DNA from 3 places in the Bacillus sp. NPDC077027 genome. Region 2 is predicted to be linked to each of the others. Evidence: predicted binding sites of a transcription regulator. Region 2 holds the regulator's gene; each other region holds the start of a gene.

The links. The regulator Rex, encoded in region 2, represses fermentation and respiration genes when NADH is low (regulators of the CRP and FNR family bind a similar motif). The targets are predictions, from matches to a motif close to TTGTGAAATATTTCACAA.
Positions count from the first base shown of each region.
Region 1: the regulator Rex is predicted to act here: its motif matches at 7,258-7,275, upstream of ACQKEZ_RS16655 (L-lactate dehydrogenase).
Region 3: the regulator Rex is predicted to act here: its motif matches at 4,454-4,471, upstream of ACQKEZ_RS09130 (cytochrome ubiquinol oxidase subunit I).

Region 1 is NZ_JBNNIO010000005.1:151,885-162,399, reverse strand. It holds gene ACQKEZ_RS16685 (amino acid permease) at 1-934, shown strand, start outside; gene ACQKEZ_RS16680 (YqcI/YcgG family protein) at 929-1,687, opposite strand; gene ACQKEZ_RS16675 (LysE family translocator) at 1,762-2,391, opposite strand; gene ACQKEZ_RS16670 (hypothetical protein) at 2,549-3,070, opposite strand; gene ACQKEZ_RS16665 (LacI family DNA-binding transcriptional regulator) at 3,469-4,458, shown strand; gene ACQKEZ_RS16660 (L-lactate permease) at 4,612-6,231, opposite strand; gene ACQKEZ_RS16655 (L-lactate dehydrogenase) at 6,277-7,224, opposite strand; gene ACQKEZ_RS16650 (alpha/beta fold hydrolase) at 7,517-8,278, opposite strand; gene ACQKEZ_RS16645 (glycine betaine ABC transporter substrate-binding protein) at 8,385-9,266, opposite strand; gene opuAB (glycine/proline betaine ABC transporter permease subunit OpuAB) at 9,266-10,111, opposite strand; gene opuAA (glycine/proline betaine ABC transporter ATP-binding protein OpuAA) at 10,122-10,515, opposite strand, start outside.
Region 2 is NZ_JBNNIO010000004.1:3,398-13,912, forward strand. It holds gene tsaD (tRNA (adenosine(37)-N6)-threonylcarbamoyltransferase complex transferase subunit TsaD) at 1-580, shown strand, start outside; gene ACQKEZ_RS14600 (ABC-F family ATP-binding cassette domain-containing protein) at 882-2,807, opposite strand; gene moaC (cyclic pyranopterin monophosphate synthase MoaC) at 2,946-3,437, shown strand; gene ACQKEZ_RS14610 (redox-sensing transcriptional repressor Rex) at 3,453-4,106, shown strand; gene ACQKEZ_RS14615 (twin-arginine translocase TatA/TatE family subunit) at 4,135-4,314, shown strand; gene tatC (twin-arginine translocase subunit TatC) at 4,330-5,082, shown strand; gene ACQKEZ_RS14625 (NUDIX hydrolase) at 5,127-5,762, opposite strand; gene ACQKEZ_RS14630 (YdiK family protein) at 5,806-5,997, opposite strand; gene ACQKEZ_RS14635 (CPBP family intramembrane glutamic endopeptidase) at 5,994-6,728, opposite strand; gene groES (co-chaperone GroES) at 6,959-7,243, shown strand; gene groL (chaperonin GroEL) at 7,296-8,930, shown strand; gene ACQKEZ_RS14650 (AAA family ATPase) at 9,771-10,515, shown strand, end outside.
Region 3 is NZ_JBNNIO010000002.1:698,170-708,684, reverse strand. It holds gene ACQKEZ_RS09155 (ABC transporter ATP-binding protein) at 1-322, shown strand, start outside; gene srtB (class B sortase) at 349-1,119, shown strand; gene ACQKEZ_RS09145 (ABC transporter substrate-binding protein) at 1,162-2,079, shown strand; gene ACQKEZ_RS09140 (FecCD family ABC transporter permease) at 2,076-3,089, shown strand; gene isdG (heme oxygenase) at 3,093-4,214, shown strand; gene ACQKEZ_RS09130 (cytochrome ubiquinol oxidase subunit I) at 4,547-5,962, shown strand; gene cydB (cytochrome d ubiquinol oxidase subunit II) at 5,949-6,965, shown strand; gene cydD (thiol reductant ABC exporter subunit CydD) at 6,965-8,692, shown strand; gene cydC (thiol reductant ABC exporter subunit CydC) at 8,689-10,419, shown strand; gene ACQKEZ_RS09110 (pectate lyase family protein) at 10,475-10,515, opposite strand, start outside.

The DNA of each region.
Region 1 (10,515 bases), on a different contig from region 2:
ACTCGCTTTACTTGTCATTATCGTCGGTCTCTCCTCATTTCAGAAAACAGAGAATGTACTGGCTGTGTTAAAAACAGCCGCAATCCTGATATTTATGGTACTCGCTGTCCTTGTATTGTGCGGAATACTTACTGATGAAAAGCCAACGCTTCATTTACCTAACGAAGACCATGAATGGCTTCCCCTTGGACCTCTTGGTTTATGGAATGGTCTCATCTATGCCTTTTATGCATTTGGTGGAATTGAAGTCATGGGATTAATGGCAGTTCATTTAAAAGATCCGAAAGATGCGGCAAAATCAGGAAGAGTCATGCTGATGATCTTGGCTATTATCTACATCGTTTCAATCGGACTCGCTTTATTACTCGTACCTGTCGGCGAATTTAATGAGAATAACAGTCCGTTTATCACGTCCTTAGAGCCGTTTCATCTGTCTTTTTTTCTCCATGTGTTTAATGGCATTTTTATTATTGCAGGCTTCTCTACACTGGTTGCCTCACTTTTTGCGGTCACCACCCTGCTTGGCACAATGTCTGAACACCATGATGCACCTGCTTGCTTTCAGCAAAAAGATCCATCACATGTGCGATGGACCTCTATTATCTTAACAGCGGCTGGCTTACTTGTTTCAATTTTACTTGCGCTGTTTTTATCCAAGCATATATATGAGCACCTGACAACCGCAGCGGGGCTCATGCTTCTCTATACTTGGGCATTCATCCTCTTCTCAAGTAAAAAGCTATCGAAGCGATCGAGACGGCAAACAATCGAAATGTTCCTCGCCCTTTTCCTGATTGGAGCTGCTGTCTCTGGCACATTAACCGAAGCAAGTGGACGACCCGGTTTTTTTATTAGTATTGGGCTCATCGGTGTCATCGGTGTGATGGTATTGTTCATGAGAAAGAAATGGCATCAAGATCAGACCGCATCATAATTTCATTCTGTTTTTTATCGCAGTAAATGGACATTTGGCGGAGGGTGGTTTCTCCGCCTCATCATCTGACAGAAAATATTGCTTCCACTCATGGTTCGTTTTGTCCCCATACCATTTCAATGAAGGATGAATATCCACTTGATCATACGCTTTGAGCCGCTTTCGAATAAGTTGGCTCATTTTTTGACCAAAGGAGGTCGAACCATTCAACTTTTCAAACACCCATCTAGGCTGAAGAGCCATCAAAAAATATGGAAAAGACCTACTTTTTCTTAACTGATGGGCAGGCGTAGAGCAGAGTAAAAAGTACGGCTCTCCATTAAAACAAAATTCCCACTGGTGATGCTCAGGATCATTCGGTACATCCTCAGGCCATGCCGCTTCATCCTGATGATGCAAACGTTTGACAAGATCCCAAAACAATTCTTCATACGATGTAACAGACATTGACCGTAAATCATCTGGAGTCTCAAACATTAGAATCAATGAGGCATACTGTCCCGTTTCGCGTGAACAGTCTTGGTACACTTTCAGCAATTCAGCTATCTCATCTACGGTTTCTTGTCTTCGCGGATCACCAACAAACCCATAGCGAAGGTGATCTAGAAAAAAACCCTGTCTTCCCGGCACACAGGGGAATGTATCTGCCTCATCACCAACAATTTCCCCAAATTGCTGAAAGGCATCTTTTTTCCACTTTTTTAAATCTGCTAGGTTTTGATCAAGGAAACTTTTTGCATAAAGCTGGATCATTACCTTTCACCTCCAACATCTACCCATAGCCTATGAGAAAGACGCACAAAGGTGACTGCCCTGCTATTCCCTTTTTAACCGAAAAGCGCCATGATTCCTTGATAACCAAAGTATACGCCAAAACCAAGTAGAGATAAGCCTGCAAGCACAGACATACTGTGTAGCACACGTTCACTCAAATACCTTCTAAACGTGCTCGCCAAGAGTGCCATACAAACATCCCACAAAAGCATACCGATAAAAATCCCGATACTAAAAATAAACATTTGTGATGCCCCATACTTTTCCATCGTATTTGCAAGGATACTTCCATAGATTCCTAGCCAAAACAAAATACTAAGCGGATTGGAAAGTGAAATAAAAAAACCTGTCATAAACGAGTGAGAGATGGATGATTCGCCGCCATTATCCTTTGCACTTTCTTGAAAATTGACTTTTCGCAAGCTTTCAATCCCCGTATAGGTCAGGACAAAGAAACCAAAAAGCCATAAAAATGTTTTAATTAAAGGGGCGGTGAGCAATTGCGCTACGCCAAAATAAATGAGGAGCATATACACAACATCTGCCGCCATTGCTCCAACACCAAAAATCCACGCATGCCAAAACCCACTTTTGATCCCTCTGTCGATCTGCGCTGCATTGACCGGCCCTACAGGCGCTGAAAGTGACAAACCCAGAAAGATATAGCCAAAAAACACAGTCACATGCACGTCCTCCTTTTGATGCTAACTTGTACATGTTATTCTGCGTGTCTGGACAATATGTCGTAAACTTCTATTGTTTTTTGTAGAATAACTTCCGAAACATAGATCAGGAAATGATGACCACCCGCGATAGATAACGGTTGGTCAAATGAGATCATCAATCTATTTTCTCAGAAGAAGGTACATCCGAGACAGCCTTCTTTTTTTGTGTGTGATTGATTTGTAAAGCTGTAGCAACAAGAAGAATAGCATGTAGCGAGAATACAAGAATTGCAGCAGTGGCCCCTGACCATTCGAGGCTAAAGTCAATAAGAAAGGAAAGACTAGCACCTCCCAAGCTAGCAGCCGCAATAAAATAGCTCGTCGCCTCATCAATGGCATTTTCAATCATAAGCGCTGATGCGGTTAATGCGATAGGAAACATTCCATCAGCACATAAGCCAATGAAGAAAATCAATACAAGCTGAATCCCAGTTTGTTCAACAAACGCAAAAGCCAGCATCAGTATCACCATAGCAACTGAACTCTGCTTCAAAAAACGCATTGGACTAAGTTGATCCGTTTGTTGTACATCGTAGCCCAAAATAGATGCCATGTTAGAAATACTAAATGAAAAGGGAATTGTGCTTACCCGCCAAACACAGAGAGTGAGGGCGGATAGCTGTAGACGTGTAAACAATCTCAGTTCCTCCAGCTTAGTGCAACTATATCTATGCTGATCATCCTTCATCATCTGAAATGAGTTTATCTACTGGTAAAAACGGTATCTTTTTTTCCTTATTTTGCTTATAATCAAAGGGATTTTTCCCATCTCAATATGCCCAATATCCTGTTGCAAAAATGACATGAGCTTTTGGTTTGCTAGGCTCTTTTCAAAGGCACTGTCCTTGAACTTGACACCACTTTTATCATGTCTAGCAAAGGCTTATGATCCTTGCTTTTTCCCAATATCTTCGTCAATATTTGCATTCTATTCCATCCAATTATCATTCCATCTGTTAATATTTAACTTATTTCACATTGTAAATGATGGTATCGATTACAGAACAATAACTTTGTGTAAAGGATTTGTTAAAAATGTGTACAATTTATGAAATTGCTAAGCGTTGTGGTGTATCAACAACGACCGTATCCCGTGTATTAAACAATCATCCATATGTAGCTGATGAAAAACGTCAGCACATTCTAGAGGTGATAAAGGAAATGGAATATACACCAAGCTCGGTAGCACGGACACTTCGGTCACATCAAACGAACACCATCGCTGTGTCTGTGCCGGCAGTGGATCACCCTTTTTTTGCCCAACTGATTAAAGGTATTTCAAAAGAAGCTCTTACACAAGGATATAAAGCCATTGTTTTGCAAACATTCTATCAAGCATCATTGGAGCTAGAAGGGCTTGAACTATTGAAACGAAAAGAAGTGGATGGTGTCATACTCGGAGCGCTTGAAAATGATTGGAAAGAGATTCAACCGTTTCTTTCTATCGGACCGATCGTGATGGCAAATGAACATCACAAAACGGCGGACATCCCAATTATTGGGTATGACGAACGTGAAGCCACGTATCGTGCCGTCCATTATTTAATTCAATCAGGTCGTCGATCTATTGGTTTTTGTTTTGATACAGAAAGCAGTGAGGCACAAAAGCAAAGAATGCTAGGTTATATAGATGCGCTGAAAGAGCATCACCTAGAATTAAATGAGAATTGGTTATTTGGTGAGGCTTTTACAATTGAAGATGGCTTTCGTTTAATGGATTGCATTCATTTGATGGCAGAACCACCAGATGCCATATTTACTGGGAATGATCAGGTTGCAGCAGGATTGATTAAGCGAGCCATCATGTGTGGCTATCAAATTCCACAAGACTTAGCAGTCATCGGTTATGATAACCAGTTCATTTGTGAGGTAACACAACCGACAATTACAACAATTGATATCCCCATTGTTGAACTCGGTCAACAATCCGTACAACAGATGATGAAACTGCTCAAACATAAAAAAACGCTCAAACGAGAGTATATTCAGCTTCCAACAAAGCTAGTGATTCGAGAATCTACATAATAGTGCACAATGATCTCATCATATGACAGGAAATCACCACTCTATCATTTTCAGTCAAACTAAAAAGAAAGAAAGACTGAGGGGGGCTCTCAGTCTTTCTTTTCAGAAAAATACCTGGCAAGAAGTTGTCATGAATCACAATCATTCAATGACTTAAAATTGAGCAAGAACAAATGTCCAAATACACACGATACCAAGCAGGATTAAACTGTATTTCACCGTTTGTTTAAATAGCTCTGATTCCTTCCCTGTTTCACCTACCGCTGCTGTTGCAATCGCAATGGATTGCGGAGATATGAGCTTCGCCATCACACCGCCTGTCGTATTGGCACCAAGTAAAAGACTCGCCTGTGTACCAATTTGTGAAGCTGTAACTGCCTGCAAGTTACCAAACAAGGCATTATTACTAACAACAGATCCAGTAATAAATACACCGATCCAACCAAGCACTGGGCTAGCAAGTGGGAATAAATCGCCTGTCTTCGCAAGAGCAAGGCCGATGGCTGAGCTTAAACCCGCGAAGTTAGCTAAGTTGGCAAACCCCATGACAAAACAGATGGTGAGAACAGGTACCCATAACTCCTGTACAGATGCTTTTAAACACGCCACTCCTTGCTTTAAATTAATATGACGGCTAAACAGTCCTGTTAGCATGACAGCTAAGAGGATAGCTGTTCCTGTTGCACTGATGATGTCAATTTTAAATATCGCATCAATCGGTGTTTCTGTTGACGCAATTGGCGGGAGCTTCATAATTTGCTGATGAAGAAATGGCATTTTCACTAAAATGGTCGTCCAATTTAGTACCCCTCCCTCAGCAAAGAGCGCCTTAAATGCTGGCAGACTCCAAACAGTAATGACACCCGTTAAAATGTAGAATGGAGACCATGCTTTCAATATCTCAACACCACGATAACTTTGCTTATTTTCAATGGCTGGAGCGCTTTCTTCACGATAAATGCGTTTCGGCTGCCATTTACGAAGAAACAAAGAAAGTAGTCCCATGCTTGCTAAAGCAGAAATAATATTGGCAAGCTCTGGTCCTATCGTCACCATGGTGACAGCTTGAATGAGCGTGTAGCTTCCACTTACAACAAGCAAGGCAGGAAGTGTCTCTTTCACACCTTTAAAGCCATCCATGATCATAATCAATAGGAATGGAATACTGAAAGAGATCAGTGGAATCGTATAAACTAGTGTTTGGGAAAGAGATAATGGCGTCATATTCCCCATTTGGGCACCTGTAATGACTGGGATTCCAACAGCACCAAATGCACCGGATGCAGCATTAGCAATTAAGCAAAGCATCGCTGCTTTCAGTGGTTTAAATCCTAATTCTGTCAATAAAGCCGCACTAATGGCAATCGGGACACCAAAACCAGCCGCGCCTTCAAGGAACGCGTTAAAGCTAAAACCTATTAATAAGAGCTGGAGACGCTGGTCCTGAGAAATTCCTGCAATACTTGAACGAATGACATCAAACTTCCCTGATTTCACAGATATTTTATAGAGCCACACCGCCATGATGACGATATATCCAATCGGCCACAGTCCATTAGATATACCAAGTACGACGGCTGACAATGCTTTTTCAACTGGCATATGAAAGAAGACAACTGCTGTCACAAAGCTCACGATCAGTGTGAAACACGCGGCAAGAATGCCTTTTAATTTAAATACCGTTAACGCTAACAGAAAAAACAAAATTGGGAGCATTGCCACAAACGCACTGACAAACTCATTACCAAACGGATCATATATTTGCTGCCACATTGTGATTCATCCTTTTCTACTCAAAATGATGGTCTACTTCGTTGTTTAAAAGTGTGGTGCCAGAATGCCCTTCAACACATCTACACTGTGAGCAAATTGCTCTTTTTCTGTGTCATTTAGTGCCAGCTCCATGATTTCTGTTGCACCATTTCGATTCATAAGTGCAGGTACGCCAATGTAGACATCTTCTGCTCCATACTCTCCATCTAAATACGTGCTGACAGTCAAAATACTATTTTCATTGTGTAAAATGGCTCTCGTGATCCGTGCCAAACTCATCGCCACGCCATAGTACGTTGCTCCTTTTTTCTCAATAATTTGATAAGCGGCATTGCGAACATTTTCCATGATGTCATCTAAATCTTCTTGTTTATATTGATCATGCTTCTTCATTAATTCAGCTATCGGGACACTCCCGATGTTGGCATGACTCCATACTGGCAGTTCAGTATCACCATGTTCACCAATGATATACGCATGCACATTATGAGCCGCTGCATCAAAGTATTCACTTAGTAGATATCTAAATCTTGCTGTATCAAGCGTTGTTCCACTACCAATTACTCGTTCTTTTGGCAGACCGCTGAATTTCCAAGTAGCATAGGTCAAAATATCAACTGGGTTAGTCGCTACTAAGAAAATACCATCAAATCCACTTTTCATGACATTTTCGACAATTCCTTTGAAAATGTTGAGGTTCTTTTCAACGAGATCAAGTCTTGTTTCACCAGGCTTTTGGTTTGCCCCAGCACAGATACATACAATATCTGCATCACTGCAATCTTTATAATCTCCGTACCATGTATTCACTGGATGCGGGGCAAACGCCTTACCATGATTCAAATCCATTACATCACCCATCGCTTTATCCTGATTCAAATCAATCAACACTAGTTCATCCGTAATCACTTGATTTATTAAAGTAAAGGCATAACTACTGCCGACGAAACCTGCTCCGATTAATGCAACTTTATTGACCTTATCGTTTGTCATATCCGTCATCCTTCCGATTAAAACCTCTGTTGTTTGTGAAGTATTTCACATTATTATTGTGCAATATTTCACAAACTTTTTCAAGGGGCTTTTCAAAAAAAATAAAAAAGATTGCGAATTGTTTTCAGTTTGTATCAAACCTTTTAGACGCATACATGACAACTCAAGAAAAAGCCTGTACAAAAAGCAAGCTCATCATCAATTGATCGCTTCCCAATTTAAACGCCTTGTATATAAATAAAAAAGACTATCGAGAAAATTTCGATAGCCTGAAACCATGATATAACAAGTCCTATGCTTTTGTGATGACGATCAATTCTTCTGGCAATGCTTTTTCGTCTATCCAGCTTTTGACCATGTCATAAAAGAGTTCTGCCTTTTCAAATGTAAAGGAGTGTCCGACGCTTGGAACGATGACACCGACTGCTTGAGGGTGTGCCTCCGTCAAATGTTGGGCAGAGCGTTTCATGATGTTTTTTTCTAAATCACCGACTGTAATGAGTATACGGGTTGACGCTTGCTGAAAGGTGTTTGGTAGCCGATAATGTAAATTTTCTTTAAACATTGATTGCAGCGTCCTCTTTTGAAGGCTTTTGGAGCCATCGGCATAATCGGCGACATCTTCCTTCGGGATACCTATCTTTTCAGCTTGAAGTTGAATAAACCAATCTTTTTTTAGTAGTGGATACATAAGAGGCAATATTGGTTTTACTAAAAGGTACAGCCATGGCAAAGGAATGACGAGTGCACTATTGATAATGGCAAAGTCTACTCGATTCGGCTTTCTAGACAAAATCTCAACAGCAATTTGTGCACCGAGAGAAAAACCGATGAGGATGATCGAACGATCGTGTGCATGTTCATCCATCCACTCTAGCACCTCAATGGCACTTTCTTTCATGGAAAAAGGCTGTTCGTTTGCTCTTTTTCCATGACCTAGCAAATCGGGCGTATAGCAATCATAATCATTGCTAAACATCTCAATTTGCCTTTTCCACATCCAGCTACTTACTCCTCCACCATGTAGGAGAATCATGATTGGCTTTTGATTCATCGACAAAACTTCCACCATCCTTATATGTAGAAAAAAGCAGCCTACATGAGCAGACTGCTTTTTTCATACGCTCTCTTCCATTATAAGGGATTTTCGACGATGTTGGCTATTTTTTCAAATCTTCAATCGAATTAACATCCTTCATATAAGTCGGAACGACAAGACCCATACGAAGACCCTTCATACTCGTACCAATATCATCATATTTACCTTTAAACTTTGCCGCATACGTTTTATGTGTATTTGGAAGCCATGCAGATAGAGATGCATCCGCACTACCTGTTGCAATTGCTGTCCACATTGGACCAGCTTCAACTTGTGTTAACGTAACTTTAAAGCCAAGGTCACGAAGCACTTCTGCCGCAACATTTGTACTGGCAATTTCACTGTCCCATGCAACATAAGCAAGATTGATTTTTTCACCATTAGACTTTTTGACACCTTTGATCCACTTCGATACTTGATCTTTATGCTTTTTCACATATTTCGTCGCTGCGTCCTTTGGCTTGATACCGTCTTGGATATCAATCATCACTTCACCCATGTCATCCTGAGACCATTGAAACTGACTGAGCATTTTGGCAGCATCAGGATGATCTTTTTTAAACCCTTTACGGGAGATTGTATGAATCTCCTCAGCTTCTCCATAAGATTTTTTTGGATCTTCCAAATATTTTAAATCATAACGAGAAAACATCCAGTGCGGGTTCCAGCCTGTCACAATGATCGGCTTCTTACGGTCATACGACTTTTTTAACGTAGCGGTCATCGCTGCACTAGATGCAGAGACAACCGTCCAGCCCTCTAAGTCATAATCTTTTTCAGCTTGATCTGTCAGCGCCATAATCCCTGAACCTGGATCAATACCAATAATCGTTTTATTCACTTGCTTTGCAGCGGATGCATGAGAATCAGACTGCGAACCACAAGCTGCAAGCAGGAAGACGAGCAAGGCGGTCATCCCAATGTAGAGTGATTTTTTCCACATTAAGCATTCCCCCTGATTTTTTTCGTTCTTATGTTTTGTGTAATACGGTCAAGAGTAATTGCCACAATAACAATCGCAATCCCTGCTTCAAACCCAATACCTGTTTTTAACTGCGTAACTGCGCTGTATACTTCAGAACCAAGCCCTGGTGCACCAACCATAGCCGCAATAACAACCATTGATAGGGCAAGCATGATACTTTGATTGATTCCAGCGAGAATCGTTTTTGTTGCAAGGGGTAATTGTACTTTGAACAAGCGTTGGAATGTCGTTGAACCGAATGCTTCCGTCGCTTCAATCAAATCAGCAGGCACTTGCTTAATACCAAGAATCGTCATCCGAATCGTTGGTGGCATTGAGAAAATAACAGATGCCACAACTCCAGGGACAACCCCGATATTAAAGAAGAAGATCGCTGGTAATAGGTAAACGAATGCAGGCATTGTCTGCATCAAATCTAAAATCGGTGTGACAATTTTACGCACAGTCTCTTGCTGTGATGCCCAAATCCCAATCGGAACACCAATGACAATGGAGATGATCACTGCTGTCAACACAAGGGCTAGCGTCTGAAGCATTGGTTGCCAGTAGCCTAAATAATCGATCAGCAAAAACCCGATAAGTGTAAAAATAGCAACTCCTCTAGTGCTGATCCACCAAGCAAGCCCTGCAAAAATCAATGTGAGTAAAATTGATGGAAAGATGCCAAGTGCTGCAACAATTCCGTTCACTGTACCTGCTAAACCATTCGTGATCCCATCAAAGAAACCACCAAAGGTTAAAGTTAACCAGTCAACAAATTGATCAATATAATCTGCAAATGGAATTCTAGGCAAATCGCTCATACTAAACATCTTATTCTACCTCCTGTACAGAAGGCTTTTGTGTTTCTTTTACTTCAGCTGGATTGACCGACATATTGATATATTCATCATTACCTGATAATGCACCAATCAATGCACCTCTTACCACAATACCCTTCATTCTATTTTTCTCATCTATGACCGCAATTGGAATATTGGCATCTGAAACAGCGTCAAAAATCTCTGTCAGATACGTTGATTCAAGTACCGTTGTAAATTCTGTATCAAGAACGCTTTGAAGCGACTCACCTGATTCTGCCGCTTTTTTCGCTGCTTGTGCAGAAATAACTCCTAATAGATGCTTCTTCTTATCAACTGCATAGATAGACGAGATTCCAAGGTTCTTCATTAATGTAAGAGCAACTCGTGCCCCTTTATCAAGTTGT
Region 2 (10,515 bases):
GATGAAAGAGCATGGCTCCTTTGAAGTGATTGGTGAAACATTAGACGATGCAGCTGGTGAAGCATATGACAAAGTCGCTCGAACAATGGGTCTTCCTTATCCAGGTGGACCACATATAGATCGTTTGGCACAAGAAGGAGAGCCACGTATTAAACTCCCTCGTGCTTGGCTTGAGGAAGGCTCTTATCATTTTAGTTTTAGCGGGTTGAAGTCTGCTGTGATCAATACTCTTCACAATGCATCTCAAAAAGGAGAAACGATTGCTCCTGAGGATTTGTCTGCAAGTTTTCAAGCAAGTGTTGTGGAAGTGCTTGTTGGGAAGACGTTAAAGGCAGCTGCCGCCTATGATGTGAAGCAAGTAGTACTTGCAGGAGGAGTGGCTGCAAATAAAGGTCTCAGAGAAGCTTTACAGCAAGCATTTAAAGAACAACCAAATGTGACGTTAACCATTCCGCCTATATCACTTTGTACAGATAATGCAGCGATGATTGCTGCAGCTGGCACAGTAGCTTATCAAAAAGGAATCCGTGGCAATATGGCGATGAATGGACAGCCAGGTTTACCTCTTGAATCATATTAATTCAGCTCCTGTGGATACACAGGGGTTTTTTATCGTTTAAATGTAAACGGTTTATACACAATTTAATCATAACTATCCACAATTGTTAGAAAGTTTTGAATAAAATTCATGTGATTGTGTATAACTTCATCCTTTCGTGTGGATATGTGATTAAAACTCTGTGGATACTGTGGGTAATTGAGATGAAACTATATTCTATAAAGATAAGACTGTGGATAGTTTTGTTAATAAAAATATCTTGTTACAAATGATGATAGGTTAGGTGCAAAGATTTGAAAAAAAGCACCCATGAGGGCGCTTTCTAAGTTTCTGATAGTTCTTCCCATTCTACAAAAAATGATTCTAGCTCTTTGTTTAATTCTTCATTTTCTGTTTGAATGATCTGTACTTTTTCATGATCTTGGAATATAACAGGCTGACACAATTGCTCTTCATTTTCACTTAGTTGTTGCTCAATGGAGGCAATGCGTTGTTCAATTTCTTCAATTCTTCGTTGCTTTTGTCGCTCTTTCTTTTTGAGTTCTTTCTCCTCTGCATAAGAACGCTTCGTTGAAAGAGAGGCATCATCAGCTTTTGTTTTGACAGCTGTTTCTGACTCTTTAAGTGCGTCAAGCTCCAATTGCTCATTTTTCTTTTCTATAAAGTAATCATAGTCGCCTAGATATTCTTTAGACTCATTTGGAGAGAGTTCAAGTACCTTTGTTGCGAGTCTATTAATAAAATAACGATCATGGGACACAAATAAAATGGTGCCTGGGTAATCAATCAGCGCATTCTCTAAAATTTCTTTGCTGTCTAGGTCTAAGTGGTTGGTCGGCTCATCAAGGATGAGAAAATTTGCTTTTTGAAGCATTAATTTCGCTAGAGCGACACGTGCCTTTTCGCCACCACTTAATGCATGAACTGGTTTAAGCACATCATCTCCTGAAAATAAGAAATTACCTAGGCATGTGCGAATCTCTTTTTCGGTCATATGTGGATATTCATCCCAGAGTTCATCTACTACTCTTTTCGATGAAGTTAGCTTGGCTTGTTCTTGGTCATAGTAACCAATGCTCACATTTGAACCAAAGAGGATTTCACCTTGTACTGGTTTTAATGTATTTATTAACGTTTTAAGCAATGTTGATTTGCCAATACCGTTCGGACCAATAAGTGCCACACTTTCTTCACGATTAATATGGAAAGAAAGAGAGGTGAGAAGCGGTGTTTTGTGATCGTAGCTAATTTCTAAATCACGGACGTGTAAGACATCATTTCCACTTTGTTTGGTGATCTCAAAGTGAAAGTTTGCAGATTTCTCATCACCAAGTGGTTTTTCAATTCGTTCCATCCGCTCTAATTGTTTTCTTCTGCTTTGCGCCCTTTTCGTCGTAGATGCCCTTGCTAGGTTGCGATCTACGAAATCTTGTAGCTTTGAGATTTCACCCTGTTGTTTTTCAAATAGCTTGATGTCTCGCTCTAACTGCTCTGCTTTAAGCTCAAGGTATTTACTATAGTTCCCAGCGAATTTTTTCATAGTTGTTCTTGACACTTCGTATACATGGTTGACCACTTTGTCTAAGAAATAACGGTCATGAGAAACGATTAATATGGCACCTGTGTAGTTTTGCAAATATTGTTCCAGCCATGATAAGGTATCAATATCCAAATGGTTGGTAGGTTCGTCCAATATCAGAAGATCGGGTTTGATTAATAGAAGCTTCCCAAGCGCAAGGCGTGTTTTTTGTCCGCCACTCAAGGATTGTACGGTTGTGTTATCGTCAAATTGACTAAAACCAAGCCCATGAAGGATGGAGCGGACATCTGCTTCATATTGGTAGCCGCCTTTGTCTTTGAAATCTTGTTGGAGTCTATCGTATGTTTTCATGAGTGAATCTAATTCTGTACCAGTAGAAGAAGCCATTTTCTCTTCGATGTCTCTCATGTCTTTTTCCATTCCTTTTAAATGGTCAAAGACGGTTAGCAATTCTTCTTTCAATGTTCTGTCAGATGTGACATCTGTATGTTGAGCTAAATAACCGATGGATAAATCTTTCGGTCTTACAATTTCGCCTTTTTCATAAGACATTTGTCCTGCAATAATCTTCAAAAGCGTTGATTTACCCGCTCCATTTCGCCCAACAATGGCAACGCGATCCTTTGCTTTTACTTCTAATTTTATATTCGTTAAAACAGTATCAGCGCCAAAAGACTTTGAAAGCTGATTCACTTGTAAAATCATCATGTAACTTCACCTCTGCTATAATATGTTTAGTGTAGCTTATCAGCAGAAAACCGGCAAATCTTACATACAATCGTCACTGTCAAATGAAAGACAGATAGGAAAAAATAGTGTATTATTTGAGTAAGGGAGCGTTTTAAGATGAGTGATTTTAGCCACTTTAACGAACAAGGGAGAGCAAGGATGGTGGACATTAGTGATAAGTCATCCACAGTCCGGACTGCGACTGCTACTTCGAGTGTTCGTATGATAAAAGAAGTATTTACCAAAATACAAAATCGTGAAATTGGCAAAGGTGATGTACTGTCAGTTGCCCAAGTTGCGGGCATTATGGCAGCTAAACAAACCTCTGCCATCATTCCAATGTGTCATCCACTTGCACTGAAAGGCGTGGATATCTCCTTTGATTGGGAGGAAGACGGAAATGTGCACATGTTGAAAATTTATGTTCAAGTGAAAACAAAAGGAAGTACAGGTGTAGAGATGGAAGCGCTCACTTCCGCGTCAGTATGTGCGCTGACTGTTTACGATATGTGCAAGGCGATAGATAAAGGCATGATGATTGGCCCGACCTATCTTCTAGAGAAGACTGGCGGGAAAAACGGCGATTTTCACAGAGCATCTGATATTTAAGTTGGAGGATCTTATATGAATATAGACCAGTCAAAAATTCCGCAAGCGACAGCTAAACGTCTGCCGCTTTACTACCGTTTTTTAAAAAATCTGCATGCATCAGGAAAACAACGAGTCTCTTCGGCAGAACTAAGTGATGCCGTCAAAGTAGATTCTGCAACGATTCGTAGAGATTTTTCATACTTTGGGGCTCTTGGAAAAAAGGGATATGGATACAATGTGGATTATCTGCTCACTTTTTTTAGAAAAACACTTGATCAGGATGAAATGACCAATGTTATGCTGATTGGTGTGGGGAATCTGGGAACTGCTTTTCTCCATTATAATTTTATTAAAAACAATAATACAAAAATTTCAATGGCTTTTGACATCAATGAGAGTAAAATAGGAAGTGAGATAGGTGGCGTGCCTGTCTATGATTTGGATAAGCTTGAAGAGCATGTGAAAGAGGTAGGAGATATACCGGTAGCTATTTTAACGGTACCTGCCATTGCAGCTCAACCGATTACAGATCGTTTGATTGCTTTAGGGATTAAAGGAATCCTTAATTTTACGCCGGCTCGATTGAATGTGCCGGAACACATTCGAATTCATCATATAGATTTGGCGGTTGAACTTCAGTCTCTTGTTTATTTCTTAAAGCATTACTCAGTTTCACAAGAAGACTGATGAAAAGGGGTAAAGGGGGTGGAGCAGAATGGGTCCGATCGGTCCTGGAAGTCTTATTTTGATTGCCATTGTTGCGCTCATTATTTTTGGGCCTAAAAAGCTTCCTGAATTGGGAAGAGCAGCAGGAGACACGTTACGTGAATTCAAAAATGCAACAAAGGGTTTAACTGATGATCAGGAAGAAAAAAAGAAAAATGAAGAACAGTAGAATGGGATGAGCTTCATGAATGTGAGAGAAATGCCGCTTATGGAGCATATTGTTGAACTGCGAAAACGTTTAGTGATTGTTGCTTTGTTTTTTGTCATTTTCATGGTGGCAGGCTTCTTTCTAGCCAAGCCGGTTATTATTTATTTGCAAAATACTGATGAAGCAGCAAGCTTAACCCTTAATGCGTTTAGGCTGACTGATCCGCTGTATATTTTTATGCAGTTTGCATTCGTCATCGCTTTGGTTTTAACATGTCCAGTGATTTTATATCAGCTGTGGGCTTTTATCAGCCCTGGCTTATATGAGAAAGAAAGAAGAATTACATTATATTATATTCCAATTGCATTGGTTTTATTTTTTTGTGGTGTGGCTTTCTCCTATTTTATCTTGTTTCCGTTTGTCGTCGATTTCATGATGAGAATGTCTAATGATTTAAATGTGGAGCAAGTGATTGGAATTAATGAGTATTTTACTTTTCTGATGCAGTTAACACTTCCATTTGGGCTACTGTTTCAGATGCCAGTCGTTCTCATGTTCTTTACGAGACTTGGTATGATCACACCAATGTTCTTATCGAAAATTCGTAAGTATGCCTATTTTGCACTCCTTGTCATTGCCGCACTGATTACACCGCCAGAGCTTGTTTCTCATCTTATGGTCACCCTACCGATGCTTGCTTTGTATGAAATAAGCATTGTGATCTCCAGAGTGACTTATCGAAAGATGCAGCATATAGCAGAGGAGAAAAAAAATCATCATGTATCATGAAAAAAGCATCACCATCTGATTAGATGGCGATGCTTTTTTGTGTGTCAAAGTATCTGCTGGATGATATGGAACAGCTGATCGAAGTAAGCAGACTCGTGTGGAACAAAATGACTAGTGTCTGCTTCCTTTAGCTGATCGTGCCTCATGCCATTTTCATCTATCTCAAAACCATGTAGGGTCAAGGTTTCACGTTCACCTGTAAAGAGTCCTATGACTTCATGTAATGGCGCACGATAAAGGCCAGCCACTTCTTCCTTTTGTAAGTGGAAATCATGTTCTTGTGTACGGCTATTATAGAGATACACATGGCAAAATTCTCTGTCGAGGATATTCGCTTGTTTGATTACATCTGGCAAAACCCCTGCATAAGTTAGCTTTTCAAATGGGATGGAAATCCCAAGTTCTTCTTCTAATTCTCTAACGCCATCTTGAGGTGATTCCTCTGCTAAAAGGTGACCTGCTGCGGTGATGTCAAGAAGCGCTGGGAAGTCTTTTTTTGTGTTGCTTCTTAATTGAAAGTGTAGATATGTGATGCCGCTCTTCTCTGTTAAAAGCCAAAAATGGAATGTTTCATGCCATAGCCCTTTTGCATGTACGTCTGATCGTGAGGCGATGCCGATTGATTCATGCCGCTTGTTAAAGATATTCAAGTACTCCTGTTCGATGATGGTTCTCTCCATTCAAAAAACCATTTTCCAATCAAAAAGGAAAATGGTTGTGGTTTTATTTTTGCTGCTTTTTGAGCTTGACTGAGAAGGCAAACATTTTAAAAGCGATATTGATATTATAGGCTGCAAACACCATGAGTAATATGCTATAGAAAGACCACATATCACCAGGATTTTGTATCGCCATATATGTGAAAGCCGCTCCCACGGCAAAATAAATCAATCCCCATACGACAGGGTTTCTCATAAGAAAAAGCCTCCAATAATCATTTGCAATGCTGCAGATTGTTCATCTATTATTTTTTTCACTGGTTCAAACTGACCAAGGATTACGAGCGAGTTCATTAATATGTGTGCACCGATTGGCACGATGATTCGTTTGGTCTTGGCATATAAGAAGGCAAACGAAAAGCCCATGGCTGTATAGAGTAAAAGATGAGCGGAATCATCATGAACAACGGCGAACATCACTGAACTAATGAGAGCGCCGATGAAGAAATTCGTTTTTTCATATATCACACCAAAAATAATTTTCCGAAACACGATTTCTTCTGAAATCGGTCCAAGGACAGATATGACAATCACCAACAAAGGGATTGATTCCATAATAGACAAAATGTTTTTTGTATTCTCTGACTCGCGTCCAATGCCGAATAGTTGTTGTTCAATGGTTGCGGCGAAAGTTTGAGCGAGAATGGATAAGAAAAACCCAGCGATAATCCAAACGATGGCCGAGCGAACCGATACAGGTGTTTCTTGCCGAAGTGATGTTTTCGGTAATGTCCTGAGAATGAGTAAGATAATCACAACACCAATGGGAAAGCTAATGATTGTCCATACGCCTGAAATGTGAGTGAGCTCCTGCTTTGTAAAAGGAGGTTCAAATATCCCTAGCCACTTCATGATCATCACATAAGGAAGTATAGAAAACTGCACCACTATATAGGTTAAAATGATGTACCAATACTGTTTTTTCAAGTAATGAAAACTCCTTTGCTAAACGAACTAGATTTATTGTAACACAAGACGTCTTTTTCGTTGAAAAGGAAAGAATCATCATGAAAAAAAGAAAATGAAAGCGTGAAAAATTTTAATGCGTTTGACTTGAAATTACAGCAGACATTCTTTATTATAGAAAATGTGTTAGCACTCGTTATGGTTGAGTGCTAAAAAAGACTACATATAATAAATTGAGGAGGTTGTTTCTTATGTTAAAGCCATTAGGCGATCGCGTTATCATTGAACTTGTTGAATCTGAGGAAAAAACCGCAAGCGGTATCGTTTTACCGGATTCTGCAAAAGAAAAACCACAAGAAGGTAAAATTGTTGCAGCTGGTTCAGGGCGTGTGCTTGAAAGCGGAGAGCGCATTGCGTTAGAAGTGAAGACAGACGACCGCATTATCTTCTCAAAATATGCAGGCACTGAAGTGAAATATGATGGAAAAGAATATTTAATTCTTCGTGAAAGCGACATTTTAGCTGTTATTGGCTAATCACATAAAAAATAAACAAAAATGGTAAAATAATTGAGGAGGTTTCGTTATTATGGCAAAAGATATTAAATTTAGTGAAGAAGCCCGTCGTGCGATGCTTCGTGGTGTAGATGCACTTGCGGATGCTGTAAAAGTAACTTTAGGACCTAAAGGACGTAACGTGGTTCTTGAGAAAAAATTTGGTTCACCGCTGATTACAAATGATGGTGTGACAATTGCGAAAGAAATTGAATTAGAAGATGCTTTTGAAAACATGGGCGCAAAGCTTGTGGCAGAAGTAGCAAGCAAAACAAATGACGTTGCTGGTGACGGTACAACAACTGCAACAGTTCTTGCTCAGGCTATGATTCGTGAAGGCTTGAAAAACGTGACTGCTGGTGCTAACCCTGTTGGTGTTCGTAAAGGAATTGAAGAAGCTGTAAAAGTAGCACTTGAAGGCTTACAAGAAATTTCTAAACCAATCGAAGGTAAAGAATCGATCGCTCAAGTGGCAGCAATTTCTGCAGCAGATGAAGAAGTAGGAAGCCTGATTGCTGAAGCGATGGAGCGTGTTGGTAACGACGGTGTTATCACAATTGAAGAATCAAAAGGATTCACAACTGAGCTAGAAGTGGTTGAAGGAATGCAATTCGACCGTGGATACGCTTCTCCATACATGGTAACGGATTCTGATAAGATGGAAGCAGTTCTTGAGAACCCTTATATCTTGATCACTGATAAGAAAATCACAAACATTCAAGAGATCTTACCAGTTCTTGAACAAGTGGTACAACAAGGTAAACCACTATTGCTCATCGCAGAAGATGTAGAAGGCGAAGCACTTGCAACACTTGTTGTAAACAAACTTCGTGGTACATTCAACGCTGTAGCAGTGAAAGCACCTGGATTCGGTGACCGTCGTAAAGCGATGCTTGAAGACATCTCTGTTTTAACTGGTGGAGAATTGATTACAGAAGACCTTGGTCTTGACTTGAAATCTACTGAAATTGGTCAACTAGGTCGTGCTTCTAAAGTTGTAGTGACAAAAGAAAATACAACGATCGTTGAAGGTTCAGGTGATTCTGCGAAAATTGCTGCTCGTGTGAATCAAATCCGTGCACAAGTGGAAGACACAACATCTGAATTCGATAAAGAGAAATTACAAGAACGCCTTGCAAAACTGGCTGGCGGCGTAGCTGTCATTAAAGTCGGTGCGGCGACTGAAACAGAATTAAAAGAGCGTAAACTACGTATCGAGGATGCGTTGAACTCAACTCGTGCAGCAGTTGAAGAAGGTATCGTATCTGGTGGTGGTACAGCGCTTGTGAATGTATACAACAAAGTATCATCAATCGAAGCAGATGGTGACGTTCAAACTGGTGTGAACATCGTTCTTCGCTCTCTTGAAGAGCCAATTCGTCAAATCGCTCACAACGCTGGTCTTGAAGGATCTGTCATCGTTGAGCGCTTGAAAAACGAAGAAATCGGCGTAGGCTTCAATGCAGCGACAAACGAGTGGGTAAACATGATTGAAAAAGGTATCGTTGACCCAACAAAAGTAACACGCTCTGCACTTCAAAACGCAGCTTCTGTTGCAGCTATGCTTCTTACAACTGAAGCAGTTGTAGCTGACAAACCAGAAGAAGGCGGCTCAGGCGGCGGAATGCCAGACATGGGCGGCATGGGTGGAATGGGTGGCATGATGTAAGGAAAACTCTAAGCCCTTGATATGTGACAAGGGTTAGAGCACTTCTCATCACACCGTGGTCATTTTATTGGTCATAAGCGCCGAAATCACTCTAAATATGGAGGTCTCTCAGTAATTCAGTGAATTTTTGAGAGGCCTCTTTTTCTAATATATTGGAAGAACTAGAGGAATCGTAACCACATTTATGCCGATTTTGAGCCTGCAAATGGAATACATGCAATCGTAAATGTTAATGGGCTATTTTTGTCGATTGACTATTTGAAAAACAAGTTACACGTGGACACGAAACAAATAAGAGAAGAATGGAAAAAATTAGTAGTTCACAGTACGGCAAAAGAATAACGCTAAAGCAGTAAATTATTTATCAATCACTCATAAAGGGACAATCGTTTCGTATCGTGCAAGTTAGTCCGCAGTTTTTAGAAGAACAGAGCTTCAATTTTTCTAGAAACCATTAGTAAAATAAGGTAGGTTGTAATGTGTATTTATGTAATTTTGTAATTGGCCTATGATGAAGCTAATATTACCAAGGGGTTGGGGAATTACAAAATCAATGACAAAAAACGTTTTATTAAAAAATGACAAATGAAATGTAAGAGGATTACAAGTGAAATGATAACTTGTAATCCTCTTTTTCGTTAGAGTAATAATGTTTATGAGTGGAAATTACAAAATTACAAGTTTTTAATTGTATGCATACAATTATTTTGAAAGAAGTGACATAAAGGAATGGTTCATTTCCTTGTTTAACCTTTTTTCCATTGGTATCATTGTAATAGGTTCTTTGGTTTATTCAATTGTATATACTTTCATTATTAAATATGAAATGGGGACATTTAGTTGATTATATCTAGATTACAAATTAAAGGGTATAGAAATTTAAAAGATATAGATATCGTATTAAACAGATTGTCTATTTTTATAGGTGAAAATAATGGTGGTAAAAGTAATTTGCTGAGAGCTATTACATTGCCATTTTTGAATGATGAGATAGGCACTGTTAGTAAACATTTGGGGTGGCATGATATTAATAATGAATTAAAGCTAGAATACTTTACTTTTATTTCTGCGAATTTAGCTAGATTGAAAAGTGGTGAGGTGGAAGTCGATGAGTTTGTAAAATACATCCCTTCGGTTACCGTGAATGTTACATTTAAGCCAGATGGTGCTGACGAATACTATGTTCATAAGTGGGTTAATTCAATTGTTGAAGAAGATCCGCTATTTAGTATTAGGTACAGATATTGTATTGAGAATCCTCAAGAGTTATTAGCACATATAACTAGCATTTTAACGGACAGGGATGAAGACTCTATAGAAAAAATAAAAATGAATTTACTTCCTATAGAATTATTCAAATATTCAATCGTTGTTCCTTCTACTGATGAAGAAGTAGCTTTTAATGATTTAATAAACTTTAAATATAACGCCTTAGCAGCAGAGCGTGATGATTTCTCAAATAAAAATACACAATTAGGTTCGAAATCATTAGTAAATTTACTTCATAATAAGCTCACTAATGAACAAAAAGTACAGGTAGAGCAATCATATGAAACATTCTTCAAAGATTTAAAAGAGATAAGTG
Region 3 (10,515 bases), on a different contig from region 2:
GGCACTTGCACAAAAAACCCCTATCCTATTTTTAGATGAACCGACGACCTATTTAGATATTTATTATCAGTTTGACATCCTAGAGCTCATCCGAGAATTAAATGAACAGCATGGCTTGACCATCGTGATGGTACTGCATGATATGAATCAAGCTGTTCGCTATAGTGACGTGCTGATTGCGTTGAAAAATGGGCAATTAATGACCAAAGGACGACCAAGCGAAGTTTTAACCGAGGACATGGTGAAGCACATTTACGGTGTCTCTGTGACCGTTAAACAAGATGAAGACACAGGGATGTATATCGTGCCTGTTGGTATTTAAAGGCTTTGCAAAAGCAGGTGAGAAATGTGAAACAAGCAAAAAAACAACCATCGAAAGGAACACGCCTTTTTCAACGAATGTTCACGTTTGTGTGTATATGTGTTTTTGTGTACAGCGGAATTGCCTTAGGAGCCGAGCTGCTCGGTTATTACCAGAATCGCAAGGTACTTGCTGAAGCACAAACCATGTATGATCGTCAGACAGCGACAACTGAACAGCATGAAGCGGGGAAGGTGCGTTCTTCATTTGATGAACTTCTTAATGTGAACCAAGATATTGTTGGCTGGGTCGACATGAAAGATACAATGATTCAGTATCCAATTGTACAGGCGAAGGACAATGCGTATTATTTAACCCGTAATTATTTAAAAGAAGGTACTCGCGCTGGAAGCATCTTTATGGACTATCGCAATGATGCATTAGAAGAAAGTCCAAATACAGTCTTATATGGACATCGTATGAAGGATGGATCAATGTTTGCTGGGTTGAAGAAATATTTGCAAAAGGATTTTTTTGAAAGTCATCGGACCTTTCATTACGATACGCTCTACAAAAGCTATGAAGCAGAAATTTTTGCAGTCTATGAAACGACTGTTGCTTTTGATTATATTCAGACGGATTTCAGTGATTTGGGAGAATATGCACATTATCTTCAAGACGTTCGGAAAGAATCTATTTACAAAACGGATACAGACGTTTCAACGGATGATCTCATTCTCACCTTATCAACCTGCGATTATGTACTAGCTCCTAAGAGTGGTCGTCTTGTGGTTCAGGCGAAGCTGAAGGAAGTTTAAGAGAAAAGGAGAGAAAGAAGTTTGAGATTCATACGCACAGTCATGATGTGTTTGACCATGATGCTCCTCATTGCAGGATGCAGTCAAACGTCCTCTACAGAAAAAAAGACAGGGCAAGGCTCTTTGCAAATAAAAGATTTTTCCGACAGAACATTGTCCTTTGATTCAACACCTAAAAGAATTGTCGCTCTATCAACAGGAGATATGAGCATCGTCTATGCACTTGGTGAAAAGGTAGTTGGGCGCCCATCAGCGGATTTACCTGCTTCATTAAAAAAAGCGTCAGATATACAAGAAGTTGGAACAACCCATCAATTTGACCTTGAGCTCATCACAAGTCTTCAGCCGGATGTCGTACTAGGTCACGAGCAACTGAATGCAAAGGATGTTGCTTCCATTGAAGGAATTGGATCGCAAATGCTACTGACAAGTGTGAACTCTGTGAAGGACATCCAAAGACAGATTACACTGTTCGGTGACCTACTAGACAAAGAGAAAAAAGCGAAGGCACTGAACGAAAAAATTGAACAACGAATGTTGGGCGTTCAAAAAAGTAAAAAGGCGATTCGGACACTGGTTGTATACGGGGCACCAGGCACTTATATGGCAGCCCTGCCCAATTCATTAAGCGGGAATTTACTTGAACTGGCTGGTGGCGCAAATATTGCTGCTGATGAACCAGCACTAGAGCAATTTCCACAATATGCTCAGATAAATGCTGAAAAGGTGATTGAGGCAGATCCAGATCTCATTTTGCTGATGACGCACAGCAATCCTAAGGATGTAAAGGCAGGATTTATCAGTGAAATGAAGCAAAATGCAGCGTGGCATGATGTAACAGCTGTGAAAGAAGGACGAATTGAGATTTTGCCCAATGACTTATTTGGGACAAACCCAGGCATAGAAGTTATGGACGCACTGGACTATCTTGAGAAGAAATTGAAGCGGTTGGCAGTATGAGGCTAGATGTAGACTTTGATTTCCAAAAAAGACAATCAAGACGAAAGTGGCTATTTCCCTGCTTATTGATTTCCTTATGCATCGCTGTATTTCTTGGGCTTGCTCTTGGCTCGGTCCATTTATCCTTGTCAGATGTGATCTCTGTATTCACCTCTTCGACCAATCACGTTCATGAGAAAATTGTGATGGATTTAAGGTTGCCTCGTGTATTACTTGGTCTATTAGTGGGCGCTTGTCTAGCAGCATCAGGAGCCATTTTGCAAGGTGTTATCAGAAATCCACTGGCTGATCCAGGGATTATCGGTGTGACAGCGGGCGGAGGACTTGCGGCAGTGCTATGTATGCTTGTCTTTCCACAGTTAGCTTATTTACTGCCAGTTAGTGCCTTTCTCGGTGCTTTTTTAGCCGCATTTGTTGTATACATGTTGTCTTGGGATCAGGGGGCATCACCGCTTAAGCTGATTTTAGCTGGGGTGGCGGTGAACGCATTACTTGGTGCTGTAATGAACGGTCTGATGGTGCTTTACAGTGACCGAGTACAATCCGTTTTACCTTGGCTTTCAGGAGGATTAAACGGAAGAAGCTGGCATCATGTCAGCTTTATGTCACCATATGCACTTGTTGGACTGTGCCTTTGTTTCTTTGTCATTAAACCAATCAATCTCCTGCTTCTAGGAGATGATGCTGCACAATTATTAGGACAAAGAATTGAGATGACCCGTTTTTCCTTGATCGTCCTTGCCGCTCTTTTAGCAGGTGCGGCTGTCAGTGTCAGTGGGCTTGTCGGCTTTGTTGGACTTGTCGTCCCGCATTTTATTCGTCTGCTTATTGGAGATGACTACCGGTATTTGTTGCCACTGTCCATATTAGGTGGAGCTGTACTAGTGGTCTTTGCAGATACAGCGGCACGTGTATTGTTCTCTCCGATTGAACTACCTGTTGGCATCCTGCTTGCCTGTTTAGGAGCGCCTTTCTTCCTCTATTTATTAAAAAAGAAAGGGAGGGGCTAACATATGGATGTGATTTTACTCGACCAAGTATATCTCAAGCAAGGGGGATTCCAATTATCCTCTGTATCAGCAGCGGTACCAAAAGGCAAGATCACTGGCATTATCGGTCCTAATGGTTCTGGGAAATCCACCTTTATTAAAGCTGTGGCACGACTCACTCAGGCTGATAGCGGAGCGATTTTTATTAATGGAATGCAGCAGGCGACGATGACGGCTAAGGACATTGCAAAAGAAGTGGCTGTACTGATGCAATCAAGAACAACCATTCCGGCAATGACCGTAAGAGAGCTAGTTGCATATGGACGGACTCCGCATCGATCGTTTTATAAAAGACAAACCAAGGAAGATCGTGAAGCGATTGATTGGGCGATGGATGTGACGAATATTAGAGGAAATGAGAACCGCCTCCTTCACACGCTGTCTGGAGGAGAAAGGCAAAAGGCTTATATCGCCATGGCGCTAGCACAACAGACAGACACACTCATTCTCGATGAACCTACCACATTTTTAGACATTGCGCATCAGCTCGATTTACTTGAGCTTTTGAAGGACCTCAATAAAACACATGGATTAACAGTGTTAATGGTGCTTCATGATTTGCAACAGGCCGCAAAGTACTGTGATCGGCTCATTGCGATGAAAAGGGGCTCTGTTCATCAGATCGGTACACCAAAAGAGGTGTTCACTGCTGATTTTTTTGAAGAAGTCTTTGGGATTCAAGCAGAAGTTCATTTGGAAGGGGCGCATCCGCTCATTATTCCAATTGCTTCGATTCAACATAAAAAGGGAGATGAAAAGAAGATGATCATTGTTAACAACCAAGTAAGAGTTGAAAAAGGAAGTGCCGATAAACTCGTTCAACGCTTTAACAAACAAGGGCAAGTGGAGTTTATGGAAGGATTTTTAGGCATGGAGGTTTGGGTGACACAACAGACAACAGATTATGATGAAGTAACCATTCATACACGCTGGAACCGAAAGGAAGACTTTGTGAACTGGACAAAGAGTCAAGCTTTTGGCGAAGCACATTCACATGGGAAAGCCAAACCTGATGGTCTTCTAAAAAACAAGATTACTTATTACGAAGTACAAGTGACAAGACCAGCACTTCAAAAGAAAGCATAATATGACATAAAAAAGGCGCCGCAAGTAGACGAGCAGCGCCTTTTTTTATTGGGGTGAAAATGGCTACGTCACATAAACTTGACAAAGCTTTCAAACAATTGACACAATACCTCCCAATTTTTAGGTAAAAATTACTTTATTTTTGAATTACATCGGTGTAAAGTACAGGTATAAATAACTAACCGAATGAAAATCAAGAGTATACTTTCACTTGATGAATCATTTCAATAGACTCATTCATGTGAAGTGTTGAACAAACAGTGAACTTTATGTGAAGTTTTGAGCATGATGGAATGTTCATTGACGTTCGGTGTAAAGGAGGATGCCAAATGGTGAGTGAGTTATTTTTAGCAAGATTTCAATTTGCCTCAACGACATTATTTCATTTCATTTTTGTTCCTATGTCCATTGGCTTAGTGTTCATCATTGCTGTGATGCAAACACTATATGTCATGAAGAAGAAAGAAGTATATAAAAAAATGGCAAAGTTCTGGGGGCACCTTTTCCTGATCAACTTTGCAGTAGGGGTCGTCACCGGTATTTTACAAGAGTTCCAGTTCGGGATGAACTGGTCAGATTATTCAAGGTTTGTCGGTGATGTATTTGGGGCTCCGCTTGCCATCGAGGCGTTGCTAGCATTCTTCTTAGAGTCTACTTTTATTGGACTGTGGATTTTCGGTTGGGATCGTCTACCGAAAAAAATTCATTTATTGTGTATTTGGCTTGTTTCCATTGGGACCATTTTTTCGGCTTTTTGGATTTTGCTTGCAAACTCTTTTATGCAGGAGCCAGTTGGGTTTGTCATCAAAAATGGACGAGCAGAAATGAACGATTTTGGTGCGCTTGTGACAAATCCACAGCTATGGGTTGAGTTCCCACACGTCGTTTTTGGTGCACTTGCAACGGGTGCTTTCTTTATTGCAGGTGTCAGTGCCTATAAAATGCTGAAAAAACAAGAAATGGCATTTTTCAAAAAGTCATTTCAAGTGGCAATGATCATTGCGATGATTTCTGGTTTAGGTGTGGCATTCTCAGGACATGATCAAGCGAAGCATTTAATGCAGTCACAGCCGATGAAAATGGCCGCAAGTGAAGCACTTTGGAAGGATAGCGGTGATCCAGCTGCATGGACTCTTTTTGCCAACATAGATACAGACAAAAAGGAAAATCGCTCTGAGATCAGTATTCCATTCGCTCTTAGTTACTTGGCATACTCAAAATTCAGTGGCGATGTCCCTGGAATGCTTACGCTTCAAAAAGAATATGAAGAAAAATTTGGACCAGGAAATTATATTCCGCCTGTGAAAACAACGTTTTGGAGCTTTAGAATTATGGTCGGTTCAGGGATGCTAATGATTTTTGCTAGCTTGATCGGGCTATACCTTAGCTTTAGAAAGAAAATTGAAACGAGCAAATGGTTTTTACGCTTTATGGTAGGGATGATTGCTTTTCCGTTTATTGCAAATTCAGCTGGTTGGATCATGACAGAAATTGGACGCCAGCCTTGGACGGTCTTTGGCATGATGACAACGGCTCAATCCATTTCGCCAAACGTCACATATGGCATGCTGTTGTTCTCTGTTATTAGCTTTACAATCATGTATCTGATTTTAGCGATTTTATTAGGTTACTTGTTCATTCGTGAAATTAAAAAAGGTGCACATTCTGAAGATGACAAGCATCAAAAGGATGAAACAGACCTTTCAACAGACCCATTTGATGGAGGGGCATATCATGGCATATCTTAATGAGATTTGGTTTATTCTTGTCGCCGTATTATTTATCGGGTTTTTCTTTCTGGAAGGGTTTGATTTTGGTGTTGGAATGTCGATGCAGTTGCTTGGTAAAAACGATCACGAGCGCCGCATTTTAATCAATACGATTGGTCCTTTTTGGGATGCGAATGAGGTTTGGCTCATTACCGCAGGTGGAGCGATTTTCGCTGCTTTTCCGAATTGGTATGCGACCATGTTCAGCGGGTATTACATTCCGTTTGTCCTGCTGCTTTTAGCCCTCATTGGACGAGGGGTTGCCTTTGAGTTTCGTGGTAAGGTCGAGAAGGCTTCGTGGATCAAGACGTGGGATTGGGTGATCTTTTTTGGCAGTCTTCTGCCTCCATTCCTTCTAGGGGTGCTGTTCACCAGTATTCTGCGTGGAATGCCAATTGATCAGAGCATGAATATGTATGCTGGCTTTTCAGACTTTGTTAATGTGTATTCTGTCCTTGGCGGTGTGACTGTCACTGTACTTTGTCTTCTGCATGGGTTGATGTTTTTGACACTAAGAACAGAGGGTGATTTGCGAAAGCGTGCGAGACAGCTAGCGAAAAAGGTAGTGTTTGTTGCTTTGCCATTACTCGTTGTCTTTGTTGTTTTATCCATGATACAAACAGATATGTATACAGTACGTCCTATCGTCACAATCCCAATGACAGTCCTGATTGTCATTAGTTATCTCACCGCATTCGTTCTAATGAACAAAGAACGTGACGGTTGGACCTTCTTTTTTACAGGAGCAGGTATTATGCTCACCGTTGCGATGCTATTTGCTTCACTATTCCCGCGTGTCATGATTAGTTCATTGAATCACGCGTTTGATCTTACGATTCAAAATGCCGCATCAGGCTCTTACTCATTGACGGTCATGACGATTGTAGCGATTTCTTTGTTGCCTTTTGTGCTTGGGTATCAAATTTGGAGCTACTACGTGTTCCGTAAGCGTGTAAGTGGTAAGGAGAAAATGACGTACTAATGGATAAACGTTTGCTTCAATTAAAAGGGATAAAAGGGCTTCTTGCCCTTTTAGGCATTGTGTCGTTTATGCAAGGGGCCAGCATCATTTTTCAAGCACAATGGTTGGCACATGCCATTACAACGCTGTTTGACGGGAAAGATTTGTCTCAAGCCATTCCGTATGTTCTTTTGTTTCTTGCCGCTTTTGCGGTTCGTCACAGCCTAACATTGATTCGTGAGAAAGTGATGTTCGTCTATTCAACCCGAATTGGAGCTGACGTACGTAAACAGTTGCTAGATCAATTGTTTCGGCTTGGTCCAGCTTTTGCAAAGAAAAAAGGGACAGGGCAGCTTGTGACACTTGCGATGGAAGGCATTGCCCAGTTTCGTCAATACTTGCAGTTATTTCTTCCGAAAATGGTCAACATGGCGGTCATTCCAGCAATGGTGCTGATCTATGTGTGGATGCTTGATGGGACATCGGCTGTCATTTTGATCGTCACGTTACCTATATTAATTGTTTTTATGATTTTACTTGGTCTCGTTGCCCAAAAAAAAGCGGCAAAGCAGTGGAGATCGTATGAGAAATTATCCAATCATTTTACTGACTCGCTTCGAGGACTTGAGACCCTCCGTTATTTAGGAATGAGCAAAAAGCACCGCCGCAATATCGCTGAGGTGTCTAAACGTTATCGGCAGGCGACGATGAATACGTTAAAGGTTGCATTTCTCTCATCGTTTGCACTTGATTTCTTTTCAATGCTTTCGATTGCAACAGTAGCGGTATTTCTCGGTTTGAGATTGGTAGAAGGAGAGCTACTTCTTCTGCCAGCACTCACTGCATTAATGCTTGCACCCGAGTATTTCTTACCTGTACGTGAAGTCGGTAATGACTACCATGCCACACTAAATGGCAAAGAAGCAGGAGAGGCGATTCAGGTCATTTTAGATGAGAAGGGCTTCCAAACACAAGATGGACACGCGGTGACGTTAAATCGTTGGACAGAAAACGATGTGTTATCGCTGAAAGACATCAGTGTTCAGCACGATCTAGATGCGCCTTTATCCATTCAGCATGTTCATTTTTCTGTAAGAGGAAAGAAAAAGATTGGCATCATTGGTGAAAGTGGCTCTGGTAAGTCAACATTCACTGATGTGCTTGGCGGATTTGTCGAGCCGTCATCGGGTCAAGTTGCAATAAATGAACAGTCGCTCGTTCATTTACAAGTAGAGAATTGGCAACAGAATCTTGTTTATATGCCACAACATCCGTACTTGTTTCATGCGACATTAAAAGAGAATATTCGTTTTTATGAACCGAGTGCTTCAGATGGAGAAGTAGAGAGAGCGGCGGTTCAAGCTGGACTGACACCATTATTGGCTGAATTGCCAAACGGTCTAGATGAAGTCATTGGTGAGCAAGGGAGAGGTCTAAGCGGAGGCCAGGCACAAAGAATTGCGCTGGCACGAACCATTTTAGGCAAAAGATCGATCATGCTATTAGATGAGCCGACTGCTCACCTTGATATTGAGACAGAATATGAGCTGAAAGAAACCATGCTTCCACTATTTGAAGATAAGCTTGTATTCCTTGCGACGCATCGACTGCACTGGATGCCAGAAATGGATGAGATCATTGTTATGAATCAAGGAACTGTAGCAGAAGTAGGGACACATGAGACTTTGATGCAAAAAAAAGGCGTGTACTATGAGTTGGTTCAAGAGCAAATGGGGGAGATCACATGACAAGAGAAGGCTGGTTTACGCCTTATATTAAAGAGAATAGACGACTGTTTGCCTTGGTTCTGCTGTTAGCGGGAATTGCCGTTTTTTCTGCCTCTATGCTCATGTATACATCAGGTTATTTGATTTCTAAGGCGGCGACAAGGCCAGAAAATATCTTGATGGTCTATGTACCTATTGTGGCAGTTCGAACCTTTGGTATTTCACGTTCAGCAGCTCGATATGCAGAGAGGCTGGCAAGCCATCAGCTCATTTTGAAGATGATTGAAAAGATGAGAGTGCGTTTATATGATATGGCAGAGCGAAGCGTTGCTCATGCAAAGCTTGGAACGGGAGATATGCTTGGTTTGCTGTCAGATGATGTGGAACGCTTACAGGATGCGTATTTAAAAACCATTTTTCCGTCGATTGCAGCATTACTTTTATATGCTGCTTCAATTGGTGCACTTGGCCTTTTTTCACTTCCATTTGCAGGCTTGATGCTACTTTATTTGTTTTTGCTAGTTTTTGTTTTTCCTTTTGTGACGGTTCTGGTGAATAGAGCGCGTCAGATTCAGATGAAGCGAGGAAGAAGTGAATTATATAGTCAACTTACAGATGCGGTGATGGGGATAAGTGATTGGTTATTTAGCGGCAGACAGGCTGATTTCGTCCAAGCATATGAACAAAAAGAAGCACAACTCCTTCGTCTTGAAGCAACTAAACATCGTTTTATCCGTATGCGCCAGTTCCTTGCTCAGCTTTTGATTGGTGGTGCAGTTGTGCTGGTTGTATGCTGGAGCGGTTCACAAGTAGCCGTTGGATCAATGTCTCATACATTGATTGCGGCATTTGTACTTGTGCTATTTCCGTTAACAGAAGCCTTCTTGCCATTGTCAGATGCGGCTGGTGATATTCCTGTTTATCAACATGCTGTCCACAGGCTCAACCAGTATGAAGAAGAATCTTATCAGATGAACGAGGTGTCATCAGGGCAAGCCTTGTCGTCAGATGAAACAGCGGCGGTTTGTTTTGATCATGTTCATTTTTCTTACGATGATCATCATGAGGTCCTACATGACTTTTCCTTTTCGTTAGAGCAGGGTGAAAAACTTGCATTGCTTGGGAAAAGTGGAGCGGGTAAATCGACCATTCTCAAGTTGTTGGAAGGCGCTATTAATCCTAATCAAGGTTCAATTACGTTAGAAGGAAAGTCTGTGCAGGACTTGCAGGGAGTGATTTCTGAGCATGTATCTGTCCTGAATCAACAGCCATATTTGTTTGATACTTCGGTCATTAATAATATTCGTCTAGGTTCGCCTGAATCAACAGATGAACAGGTAAAAGAGGCCGTCAAACAGGTCAAGCTTCATGATTATATTGAGTCATTGCCAGAAGGTTATCGTACAGGAGTTCAAGAAACAGGTGTCCGCTTTTCTGGTGGAGAAAGACAGCGTATGGCATTAGCACGTATTTTACTTCAGGACACACCGGTTGTGATTTTAGATGAACCAACAGTGGGGCTCGACCCACGTACTGAGCGGGAGCTACTTGCGACGATCTTTCAAGTATTGAAAGGCAAAACGGTCATTTGGATCACACATCATCTGACAGGGTGTGAGGCATGCGACAAGATTTTATTTATAGAAAATGGTCAAATCGAGATGCAAGGCAACCATCAGACATTGATGGAGAAAAGCCAGCGCTATCAAAGGCTTTATCGCATGGATCGACCACTTTCATTTAGATAGAAACGAGTAAAAACGTTCGAACAAATGGTTGTCCGAACGTTTTTTTAGCTGTTCTTTAAGGATTGACTTTCCCAATGCCGGCGTATCCAATGACTT